Regions from separate parts of the Rhizobium sp. 05N430 genome, predicted to be linked through region 3. Evidence: predicted binding sites of a transcription regulator. Region 3 holds the regulator's gene; each other region holds the start of a gene.
The links. The regulator PhoB, encoded in region 3, activates phosphate uptake and scavenging genes when phosphate is short. The targets are predictions, from matches to a motif close to TGTCATNNANCTGTCAT.

Region 1 (4,121 bases), on a different contig from region 3:
GGCCGATGAAGAAGCGGCACTGTCGCTCGGCGCCAGCGGCTGGCAGACCTTCTGGTACGTGACGTTGCCGAACATCAAGTGGGGCCTGCTCTACGGCGTGCTGCTCTGCAACGCCCGCGCCATGGGTGAATTCGGCGCCGTCTCCGTTGTCTCCGGCCATATCCGCGGCCAGACAAACACGATGCCGCTGCAGGTGGAAATTCTCTACAACGAGTATAATTTCACCGGCGCCTTTGCCGTCGCGACACTGCTTGCACTGCTTGCCCTTGTGACTCTTGTTTTGAAAACGCTGCTCGAAATGCGATACAGCGCGGAAATCGCTGCCAGCCGGCGGCACTGAAGGATTGAGAATGGAAGTACGCGTTCAAAACATACGCAAGGAATTCGACCGGTTCCCGGCCCTGCACGACGTTTCGCTCGATATCCGCTCGGGCGAACTGATCGCGCTGCTCGGCCCTTCCGGTTCCGGCAAGACGACACTCCTTCGCCTGATCGCCGGCCTCGAAAGCCCGACCGAGGGGAAGGTTTTCTTCGGCGACGAGGATGCTTCGAAGAAGACGGTGCAGGAACGCAATATCGGTTTCGTGTTCCAGCACTATGCCTTGTTCCGCCACATGACGGTGCTCGACAACGTCGCCTTCGGCCTCAAGGTGCGTGACGGCGCCCGCCGTCCGCCGAAGGCCGAAATCCGCAAGAGGGCGCTCGAATTGCTGGATCTCGTGCAGCTCTCAGGCCTCGAAAAGCGCTATCCGGCCCAACTTTCCGGCGGCCAGCGTCAGCGCGTGGCGCTCGCCCGCGCCATGGCGGTCGAACCGAACGTGCTTTTGCTCGACGAGCCGTTCGGCGCGCTCGACGCCCAGGTGCGCAAGGATCTGCGCAAGTGGCTGCGGGAAATCCACGACCGCACTGGCCACACCACCGTCTTCGTCACCCACGATCAGGACGAAGCGATGGAGCTGGCAGACCGCGTCGTCGTCATGAGCCAGGGTGCGATCGAGCAGGTCGGCACGCCGGATGAGGTCTACGACCGTCCGAATTCGCCCTTCGTCTTCGGTTTCGTCGGCCAGTCGAACTGTTTGAACGTCAAGATCGTCGGCGGCGACATCCTGTTCGAGGGCCGGACGCTCGGCCTGAAGGCAGATGGCGAGCCGGATGGCGAGGCGCAGCTTTATTTCCGCCCGCACGATATCGAACTGCTGGACGCGAACCGCGGCGGAATCCCCGGCACGCTCGCCTCCAGCCGCCGCGTTGCGGGAACAAGGCATATCGAAATCGATATCGGCAAGGGGCACCAGCATATCGAGCTGGAAGTTCCGCCGTCGCAGACCGAAGTCCTCGACAGCAAGCACATCGCCTTCCGGCCGACGCGCTGGAAACTGTTCAGGAAGGGCTGACCCTCACTTCGTCATGCTCGGGCTTGTCCCGAGCATCTGCAACGGCTGACGTAGGGGATCGTTGGATCCTCGGCACAGCGCCGAGGATGACGGCTGCGGGCGGTGCGACCGCCCGCTCAGGCACATTCAATAGATTTCCGGCACGTACATCTCAGGCGGAACCGGTATGCGCGAATAGTCGTCGTGGCGCACGCGCGGCGGCAGGACGATATTGTCCTTCGGCACATCCGCGTAGGGGATATGCTGCAGAAGATGGGCGATCATGTTGAGGCGCGCCCGCTTCTTGTCGACGGCCTGGACCACCCACCATGGCGCTTCCGGAATATGGGTCCGGTCGAGCATCTCCTCCTTGGCCTTGGTGTATTCTTCCCAGTGCACGCGGCTTTCGAGATCCATCGGCGACAGCTTCCACTGCTTCAGCGGATCCTGGATACGCATGCGGAAGCGGAATTCCTGCTCCTCGTCGGTGATCGAGAACCAGTATTTGACGAGAATGATCCCTGAGCGAACAAGCATGCGCTCGAATTCCGGTACCGAGCGGAAGAATTCTTCCAGCTCGTCCTTGGTGCAGAAGCCCATGACGCGCTCGACGCCGGCACGGTTATACCAGCTGCGGTCGAACAGCACCATTTCGCCGGCTGACGGAAGATGCGGCGTATAGCGCTGGAAATACCACTGGTTCCGCTCGCGCTCGGTCGGCGCAGGAAGAGCGACGACGCGGCAGACGCGCGGATTGAGGCGCTGCGTGACGCGCTTGATCGCCCCGCCCTTGCCGGCGGAATCGCGGCCTTCGAACAGCACGACGACCTTGAGCTTCTTGTGCTGCACCCAGTCCTGCAGCTTCACCAGCTCATGCTGGAGGCGGAAGAGTTCGCGGAAATAGGTTTTCCGCTCCAACACGTCTTCGATGCCGCCTGGAAGGTTCTCGGCAACGAGGTCGTCAAGCCGGTCTTCCTCCATCTGCATTTCCAGTTCCTCGTCGAAACTGTCTGCAATCTCGTCCTTGATGCGGCGGAGCTGGTCGATTTCTTCCTGAGTCATGGTCCTGTCCCTTTGATCGGCGCCACATCAACAGGGTTTGACGACAGTAATGTGACAATCGCAGATGCGCGAGGCCGCAGGGCCGCGTTACCGAAAAGTTGTGTCATGCAAGCTTCATGGGCGGGACGTAGCCTTGGCTGCTTTTCCATGAAAGGACAAGGACATGGCTGATATCGCCCCCGATCACCCAATGCCTCAGTCCGGTAGCCATCCGCTGCACTCGTCGAGTGCGGGCAAATGGTTCATACCGGTCTTTCTGCTCATTCTTCTCGTCGGCCTCGGATACGTGGCCTATGCGCTCGGCCGCGACCTGACGGAAGCCGCCGCCGCCGTTCCGTGGATCCTGCTCGGACTGGCGCTGCTGATCGCGCTCGGTTTCGAGTTCGTCAACGGCTTCCACGACACGGCAAATGCCGTGGCGACCGTGATCTACACCCGTTCGATGCCCGCCGAACTGGCGGTCATCTGGTCCGGCTTCTTCAACTTCCTCGGCGTGCTGACTTCGTCGGGCGCTGTTGCCTTCGGTATCCTGGCGCTTCTGCCGGTCGAGCTCATCCTGCAGGTCGGCTCCGGCTCCGGTCTGGCGATGGTCTTCGCCCTGCTGATCGCCGCCATCGTCTGGAACCTCGGCACCTGGTATCTCGGCCTGCCGTCCTCAAGCTCGCACACGCTTGTCGGCTCGATCATCGGCGTCGGCCTTGCCAACCAGTTCCTGGCCCCGGCAGGCAGCGCCACCAGCGGTGTCGACTGGTCGCAGGCGACCAATATCGGCCTGTCGCTGCTGATCTCGCCGCTGATCGGCTTCGGCCTCTCGGCGATCCTGCTCGTCGTCATGAAGTTTCTCGTTCGCAAGAAAGAGCTTTACGAGGAGCCGAAGGGCAACCGGCCGCCGCCGCTCTGGATCCGCGCCATCCTGATCTTCACCTGCACCGGCGTCAGCTTCGCCCACGGGTCGAACGACGGTCAGAAGGGCATGGGTCTCATCATGCTGATCCTGATCGGCCTGGTGCCGACGGCCTTCGCGCTGAACCGCACGCCTGATGTCAACTACCTGGAAGCCTACAAGCAGGCCTCCGCACAGGTGGAAACGGCGCTCGGCAAATATGTGAAGCCCGGCGTCATCGTCACCGACTACAAGGCCGAGGTCAGCAATGCCGTGAAGACCAAGACCTGGACGGATGCGACGACCCCTGCCCTGCAGCAATATATCCACCAGACAAGCGCCGAAGTCGCCGCCTTCCCGACGCTGGAAGCGGTTCCGACCAATCTCGTCGGCAACGTGCGCAACGACATTTATCTGATCGGTGAAGCGCTGAAGCTGATCGACAAACAGAAGCTGCTGCCGATGGATGATGCCGACCTGCAGGCGGTGACCGGCTATCACAAGGCCGTCGACAATGCGACGAAGTTCATCCCGCTCTGGGTGAAGATCGCGGTCGCCATCGCACTCGGGCTCGGCACCATGGTCGGCTGGAAGCGCATCGTCGTCACCGTCGGCGAGAAGATCGGCAAGACGCACCTGACCTATGGACAGGGTGCCGCTGCCGAAGTCGTCGCCATGGTGACGATCGGCGCGGCCGATCATTTCGGTCTGCCGGTCTCGACGACACACGTTCTGTCGTCGGGCGTTGCCGGAACCATGGCGGCGAACGGCTCGGGCCTTCAGTGGTCGACCGTGCGCAACAT
Region 2 (4,121 bases), on a different contig from region 3:
TTCACCGCCATGACCGCCTCTCTCTTCGGTCTCGGCGCCCTGCTCGCGGCATCGGCGACGCTGTTCACCGTTTTGAAATGGGTGGGCGGCGCCTATCTGATCTGGCTCGGCATCAAGCTCTGGCGCGCGCCGATCATCCCCGGCCCTGTTGCCGACAACGACAATCTGCCGGAAGAAAAGTCGCTGAAGATCTTTCTCCACGCCTATGTGGTGACCGCTCTCAATCCGAAGAGCATCGTCTTTTTCGTCGCCTTCGTCCCTCAGTTCCTCAACCCTGCCGCTCCCTTCTTCGAGCAGATGCTGATCATGGAGATCACCTTCCTGGTGCTGGCCACGATCAACGCCTCCAGCTATGCCCTGCTTGCCCACGCCGCCCGCGGCCTGATCCGCAAGGCAAGCGTTCAGCGCGCCGTCAACCGCACGGGCGGAACGCTGCTGATTGCCGCCGGCGCGGTCACTGCCGGCTACCGCCGCATCGCGGCCTGAACGCAATCGCAATTTTCAGCGGGTTGCGACGCCCAGTCGAATAGGTTAATGGGAAAAATCAGTGCTTAGCTTCTCAGTAACTTTTTAAACGCTGCCTGGGCGGCGCGATTCCCGAAAGTGACAGAATGGTAGCGAACGGATTTTCCGGCCTGAAACGCAGTCTGGTCGTTTCGACGATGCTCTGCGGGATCATGACCGGATGCTCGACCGTCGAGTACACCTCCCAGGCTGAGTTGAGCGCGGTGCAGACCGTCGTTCCGACGCCGAAGCCGGGTGAAGACGCGATGATGATGGCCGCCGTTCCGGCTGCCGACGGCTCCGCTCCGCAGACCCCGATGGCATTCGCCTCCGCCAATCCACAGGCAACGCCTGCCCTTTCGGCGCAGGCAGCCGTCCTGCCGATGGCCGTTTCCCCTGCCGATGCAGCGTTCCAGCCTGTGGCCGGCGCCAGCATTGCGACCGAAATTCCGCTGACGCCAGAGATGACCGCGATGCAGTCGGTGATCCCGACGCCGCGTCCGGCAACCCCGGCCTCGCCCTCGACGCAGCTTGCTTTCGCGGCAACGACGCCGCAGAACGGCGCGCTTGCAGCGCTCGCCGTTCAGGCCAGCGCGCCGCGCTCGATGTCGGACTTCTCCTTCGACGAATCGGCGCCGATGGATCCGCCGACGGCACCCCCGATGTTCAGCGACAACGACGCCGACGATGCGCCGACCGCAGAAAAGGGCTTCGTCAGCAAGCTGATCGCCAAATACGCAAAGCTCTACGAGATGCCGGAATCGCTGCTGCATCGCGTCGTCCACCGCGAAAGCCGCTACAATCCGCGCGCCTATAACAAGCGCGGCTATTTCGGCCTGATGCAGATCAAGTACAACACGGCAAAATCGATGGGTTATGACGGCCAGCCGTCCGGCCTGCTCGATGCCGAGACCAACATCAAATATGCCGCGAAATATCTGCGCGGCGCTTGGCTCGTTTCCGACAGCAAGGAAGACGATGCCGTTCGCCTCTATGCTCGCGGCTATTATTACGATGCCAAGCGCAAGGGCATGGACGACGTTGCGCAGGGCAACTACTGAGCCTCACCATCCGTGAACCGAATGGTCAGGGCGCCGACAGCGCCCCGACGATATGCTTGACCAGCACCTGCGGCCTGTAACCGAGCCGGCTCGGCGTCAGCCCCATGCGGACAACGATGAGACCGGCGGATGGCACGATTGCCACGCTCTGCCCGTCATGCCCCTCCAGCCAGAACGTATCGCCCGGAAGCCCCGCAGCCGCGCTCAGATCGCCGCCTGGGGCCGCAAGCCAGGCCTGCGCCTGCGTATATTTCCCGCCCGACGACTGCGTCGGCGTCCGCATTGTCGCCACGAACCCTTCCGGCAACAGCCGCTGGCCGTTCCAGACGCCATCCTGGATCAGGAACTGCCCGAAGCGCGCCCAGTCGCGCGCCGTCGCGTAGAGATAGGAGCTTCCGGCGAAGGTGCCGCGCGCATCGACCTCCAGCACGGCGCTGGACATGCCGAGCGGCCCGAACAGCGCATCGCGCGGATAGTCGAAAGCGCTCTGCGGATCGCCGAGCCGGTCCATCCAGATGCGGGACAGAAGCACCGCCGTACCGCTCGAATAGCGGAAGCGCTGGCCGGGCTTGTCTTCCAGCGCCGCATTTACCGGCAGTGTCACCATATCGGGGTCGAGATAGAGCATGCGCGTCACATCGGCGACGGCGCCGTAATCCTCATTGAATGCCAACCCGCTTTCCATGCCGAGCAGATCGGCAAGGGTAATCGCCGCCCGCCCATCGCCATGCCAGGCGGCAAACAGCTTGGCGTCGTCGAAATTGAGCTTGCCCGACAGCATCACCCGGCCGACTAGCGCCGCATTGACGGTCTTGGTCATCGACCAGCCGAGCAGCGGTGTGCGCGCATCAAATCCGTCGCCATAGCGCTCGGCGACGATCCGGCCATTGTGGACGACGACGATCGCTCGCATCTCCGGCCCGGCCAGCGCCTCGTCGGCAAGCAGCGGCGCAAGCTTTCCGTTATTGGCGGCAGCGACCCGCTCGCGCTCGGGCCACAGATCGTCGCTCGGCGGCGGCGCAGCGAGATCCTCTTCGGGCGCAGCGTTCATCGCAGCGTTGAAGTCGCCATCAGGAACGCTCGTGCAGCCAAAGGCGCCGCGGTAGAGCGCATGGCCCGGCGCAAACAGGCCGAGGATGCGGGCCGATACTTTCCCCTCCTCACGGTTGACGGATACGCGGATCAGCCGCAGCAGCGGGTTTCCGGGCGCCTGAACGTCCTCGGCAAGAATGGCATCCGGATCGCGCCCGGCCATGAACACATTCGAGCAGACGATCTTTGCCGCATAGCCATCGCCGACGCGCAGCAGCTCCGGTGGGCGAATATAGAGCCACAGCGCCCCGCCGATGACCGCGACGATCACCAGCGCCAGAAGCACCTTCAGGATACGCAGAACTACTCGCATGTTTCTTCCTCCACAGGTGGAGAGAAGCAGCAAACGCCACCATAGAAAAGGGCACAAAAGCGAGAGTGCCGTTTCATCCACGCTATTGCCCGCAAAAGGCTGCCCACAGCCCGCGTCATCAAACTGTAGCAGCGCCGCGTTAAACGCCCTGAACGCTAAAAACGGTGATGGAATCAGATGACCGAATTTGCACCGGATGCCGGCTTCCGCAAGAACCGGAAACTCAAGGACGCACTCCTCCGCCATAAGGCATTCTCCAAGGAAGGCCTTTCCGAGCGGCTTTTTGGCTTGCTTTTCTCCGGCCTCGTCTATCCGCAGATCTGGGAAGATCCGGATCTCGACATGCAGGCCATGGAGCTGCAGCCGCACCACCGTATCGTCACCATCGGCTCAGGCGGCTGCAACATGCTGGCCTACCTTTCCAAGGCACCGGCCTCGATCGACGTCGTCGATCTGAACCCGCATCACATCGCCCTGAACCGCCTGAAGCTTGCCGCCTTCAAGCATCTGCCTGGTCATGCCGATCTCGTTCGCTTCCTCGCCATGCCGAACGAAGCATCGAACAGCCGCGCCTTCGACCGTTACCTCTCTCCGGTTCTCGATGATGCGACGCGCAGCTATTGGAACGGCCGCAAGTTCGGCCGCCGCCGCGTCACCGTCTTCGATCGCAACATCTATGAGACGGGCCTGCTTGGACGCTTCATCGGCGCCGCCCATCTGCTAGCCCGCCTGCACGGCGTCGATCTGAAGCAGATCACCAAGACGCAGTCGCTGGAAGAGCAGCGCGCCTTCTTCGACCAACAGGTCGCTCCCCTCTTCGAAAAGCCCGTCGTGCGCTGGATCACCGGCCGCAAGAGCTCGCTGTTCGGCCTCGGCATCCCGCCGCAGCAATATGACGAGCTGGCAAGCCTGGCTGCCGATCACTCGATCGCCCCGGTCCTCCGCCACCGTCTTGAGAAGCTCGCCTGCCACTTCCCGATGCGCGACAACTATTTCGCCTGGCAGGCCTTCGCACGCCGCTACGCCGCCAGCGACGAAGGTCCGCTGCCGACCTATCTGAAGCCGGAGCACCATGAGGTGATCCGCGCCAATGTCGATCGCGTCACGGTTCATCATGCGAACTTCACCGAGCTGCTCGCTCGGGAGCCTGC
Region 3 (4,121 bases):
TCCGCCAAGGCTATACCGCCTTCCAGCAGACGGCGATCACGCTTCCGGTGGAATTCACCGAAAAGACGATCGACCCGAGCAACAAGCGTGCGACCGATCCGTCGGTTCTCGTCTCCGCCAACTACGGTGCCCTGCTGCGTGACGCCATCGTCAAGCAGCTGAATGTCAACGCCGCGAGCCGTCCTGACGTCCGCGATGCTTCGGCCATGCTCTCCAAGGGTGCGCCGATCCAGCTGCGCGACATGGTCGTTTCCGACCCGTCGATCATCGGCAAGACGGTCAATGTCACGGTGCTTGCCGACGCCAATATCGATAGCGCCAGCAAGGGCCAGATCGACCTCAGCGTCGATGAGAAGAACCGCAAGGTGAACGACAAGCAGGTCGGCTGGATGAACGAGCTTAAGGCGAGCGGTGCTCTCTTCAAGCAGTTCAACACAGGCCTGTTCGTCAATGGCAATTCCAGCCGTCCGGAAGCAGCGGGCCTGGGCGTTGCGCTCATCGGCTCGCTCTACCTGATGCTGATCGTTCTGGTTCTTGCTCTGCCGATCGGTGTCGCCGCCTCGATCTATCTCGAGGAGTTTGCGCCGAAGAACAAGCTGACCGATCTGATCGAGGTCAACATCAACAACCTCGCTGCCGTTCCGTCGATCGTTTACGGTCTGCTCGGCCTCTCCGTCTTCATCAACTTCATGGGCCTGCCGCGCTCCGCGTCGCTTGTCGGTGGTCTGGTGCTGACGCTGATGACCCTGCCGACCATCATCATCGCCACGCGTGCTGCGCTTCGTGCTGTGCCGCCGTCGATCCGCTCGGCCGCCCTCGGTCTCGGCGCATCGAAGATGCAGATGGTGTTCCACCACGTTCTGCCGCTTGCCATGCCGGGCATCCTGACCGGTACCATCATCGGCCTGGCGCATGCGCTCGGCGAAACCGCGCCGCTTCTCTTGATCGGCATGGTCGCCTTCGTTGCCAATGCGCCGACCACGCCGCTCGATCCGTCCACGGCACTTCCGGTCCAGGTCTATATGTGGGCCAACGAAGCCGAACGCGCCTTCGTGGAGCGTACCTCGGGTGCCATCATCGTCCTGCTCCTGTTCCTAATCGTCATGAACATCGGAGCCATCCTCTTGCGCCGTCGCTTTGAGCGCCGCTGGTAAACGGAGTAGAAACCCATGAACATGTTGACAGAAGCAGCAGTTGAGAAGGCTCTGGACCAGAAGATGAACAGCATCCCTTACAAGATGATCGGCCAGGACGTTTCGGTCTATTACGGCGAGAAACGTGCGCTTTTCGACGTCAAGCTGAACATCCGCGAAAACACCGTGACTGCGCTCATCGGTCCGTCCGGCTGCGGCAAGTCCACCTTCCTGCGCAGCCTGAACCGTATGAATGACACGATCGACAATTGCCGCGTCACCGGCAAGATCACGCTCGATGGCGATGATATCTACGATCCGGATATCGACGTCGTCGAACTTCGCGCCCGCGTCGGCATGGTGTTCCAGAAGCCGAACCCGTTCCCGAAGACGATCTATGAAAACGTCGCCTACGGCCCGCGCATCCACGGTCTCGCCAAGTCGAAAGCCGACATGGACCAGATCGTCGAGACCAGCCTGCAGCGCGCCGGTCTCTGGAACGAGGTCAAGGACCGTGTGCATGAATCCGGCACCGGCCTCTCCGGCGGTCAGCAGCAGCGTCTCTGCATCGCCCGCGCCGTCGCCGTCAGCCCCGAAGTCATCCTCATGGACGAACCCTGCTCGGCGCTCGACCCGATCGCCACGGCAAAGGTCGAGGAGCTGATCCACGAGCTGCGCGAAAGCTACACGATCGTCATCGTGACGCACTCCATGCAGCAGGCGGCCCGCGTCTCGCAGCGCACCGCCATGTTCCACCTCGGCAACCTCGTCGAGGAGAACGACACCGACAAGATGTTCACCAATCCGGACGATCCGCGCACCCAGGACTACATCATGGGCCGCTTCGGCTGATCTTTGGCGTCACGACTTCCGATAGAGACACTCAAGGACATTTCCCATGGCATCGACACATATCTTTTCTGCATATGACGAAGATCTGAAGTTCCTGACCCGCCGCATTTCCGAAATGGGCGGCCTGGCGGAACAGATGGTCTCCGACGCTGTGCGCGCGCTGGTCAACGGCGATGGCGCACTGGCGCAGAAGGTCATCTCCGACGACGTGATCCTCGATCACGCCGAGCGCGAGATCAACGACAAGGCGATCGTCACCATCGCCCGCCGCCAGCCGATGGCGTCGGACCTGCGCGAGATCATGGGTTCGATCCGCATCGCCGCCGACCTCGAGCGCGTCGGCGATCTCGGCAAGAACACCGCCAAGCGCGTCATCGCCGTGCAGAGCACCGGCGTTCCGCGCAAGCTCGGCCGCGGCCTGGAGCATCTCTCCGAACTGGCGCTCGTCCAGCTCAAGGAAGTGCTCGACGTTTACACGACGCGCGCCGCCGACAAGGCGAAGTCGATCCGCGAGCGCGACGAGGAAATCGACGCGATGTACACCTCGCTGTTCCGCGAGCTCCTGACCTACATGATGGAAGATCCGCGCAACATCACCAGCTGCACGCATCTGCTGTTCTGCGCCAAGAACATCGAACGCATCGGCGACCACGCCACCAACATCGCAGAAACCATCTACTACATGGCGACCGGCGCCCAGCCGGAGGGCGAGCGTCCGAAGGACGACACCGCCAACACCGTCGGCGCGGTCACGGAATAATATCCGGACCGGGCCTCAGGAGACAGAACAGAATGATCCCGAGAGTTGCAGTCGTTGAAGACGAAGAAGCACTGAGCGTGCTTCTTCGTTACAATCTCGAAGCCGAAGGTTTCGAGGTCGACACCATCCTGCGCGGCGATGAGGCGGAAATCCGCCTTCAGGAGCGGACGCCGGACCTTCTTATCCTTGATTGGATGCTGCCTGGCGTATCAGGCATCGAGCTTTGCCGTCGGCTGCGCATGCGCCCGGAGACCGAGCGTCTGCCGATCATCATGCTGACGGCGCGCGGCGAGGAAAGCGAACGCGTTCGCGGCCTCTCGACCGGTGCCGACGACTATGTCGTCAAGCCGTTCTCGACGCCCGAGCTCGTCGCTCGCGTCAAGGCGATGCTGCGCCGCGCCAAGCCCGAAGTTCTCTCGACCGTGCTGAAATGCGGCGATATCGAACTCGACCGTGAGACGCACCGCGTTCATCGCAAGACCCGCGAAGTCCGTCTCGGACCGACCGAGTTTCGCCTGCTGGAATTCCTGATGGCCTCTCCCGGCCGCGTCTTCTCGCGCTCGCAGCTTCTGGATGGCGTCTGGGGTCACGACATCTATGTCGACGAGCGCACCGTCGATGTCCATGTCGGCCGTCTGCGCAAGGCGCTGAACTTCTCCAACATGCAGGATGTCATCCGCACCGTTCGCGGCGCTGGATATTCGATGGAAGCTTGAAGCTCTCAGGTATGGGACACAAAAAAACGGGCCGTAAGGCCCGTTTTTCGTTTGTGCTTACCCGGCTCAGTTTGCCCGTGCCGCTGCCCTGCGGCGCTCGTTGACCGGCTGGTAGGCCAGGCGCTGGTGGTAGGTGCAGTAAGGCGAAGAATCCGGGCTTTCGCAGCCGCAGAAGTGGAAATCGTCCTTCAAGGGATCGCCGACCGGCCACTTGCAGGTGCGCTCGGTGAGCTCCGTCAGGCCGAGACGGCGGGAAATCGGGACGATCACGTTCTTGGCGGGACGGTATTCCATCTCCTCCATGACGTCGATCTCGATCTCTTCCTTCAGCATCGTCGCGCCCTGCTGGCGGGTGACCGTACGGGTCGTCGCCAGACGCGATGCGTAGGTTGGGGCGCGGGGTGCTGCCGCCGTACGCTTGGGAGCGCGGGCAGCCGTGGCGTTGCCGCCGGCCTTCGCACGGCCCGGCAGCGCCAGACGGTGAACCTTGCCGATAACGGCGTTACGGCTGACGCCGCCAAGCTGGGCAGCGATCTGGCTCGCGCTCAGCCCTTCGGACCACAGTTTCTTGAGTTTCTCGACCCGCTCGTCTGTCCAGTTCATGCCCTGTGTCTCCGCCGTTTAAGCGTTGCGAAGGCAGAATCCCTCACTGTTTGCCCC

Region 1: a site for PhoB is predicted at 2,537-2,553, ahead of AC1DJO_RS06345 (inorganic phosphate transporter). Genes of this name have one in related genera too.
Region 2: a site for PhoB is predicted at 3,084-3,100, ahead of AC1DJO_RS01555 (BtaA family protein). Genes of this name have one in related genera too.

Annotation. Positions count from the first base shown of each region.
Region 1 is NZ_JBFTMO010000002.1:550,134-554,254, reverse strand. It holds gene cysW (sulfate ABC transporter permease subunit CysW) at 1-340, shown strand, start outside; gene AC1DJO_RS06355 (sulfate/molybdate ABC transporter ATP-binding protein) at 351-1,394, shown strand; gene ppk2 (polyphosphate kinase 2) at 1,521-2,435, opposite strand; gene AC1DJO_RS06345 (inorganic phosphate transporter) at 2,599-4,121, shown strand, end outside.
Region 2 is NZ_JBFTMO010000001.1:311,996-316,116, reverse strand. It holds gene AC1DJO_RS01570 (LysE family translocator) at 1-486, shown strand, start outside; gene AC1DJO_RS01565 (transglycosylase SLT domain-containing protein) at 612-1,565, shown strand; gene AC1DJO_RS01560 (serine hydrolase domain-containing protein) at 1,591-2,970, opposite strand; gene AC1DJO_RS01555 (BtaA family protein) at 3,148-4,121, shown strand, end outside.
Region 3 is NZ_JBFTMO010000003.1:508,870-512,990, reverse strand. It holds gene pstA (phosphate ABC transporter permease PstA) at 1-1,154, shown strand, start outside; gene pstB (phosphate ABC transporter ATP-binding protein PstB) at 1,170-1,985, shown strand; gene phoU (phosphate signaling complex protein PhoU) at 2,032-2,745, shown strand; gene phoB (phosphate regulon transcriptional regulator PhoB) at 2,778-3,461, shown strand; gene AC1DJO_RS09945 (GcrA family cell cycle regulator) at 3,528-4,064, opposite strand.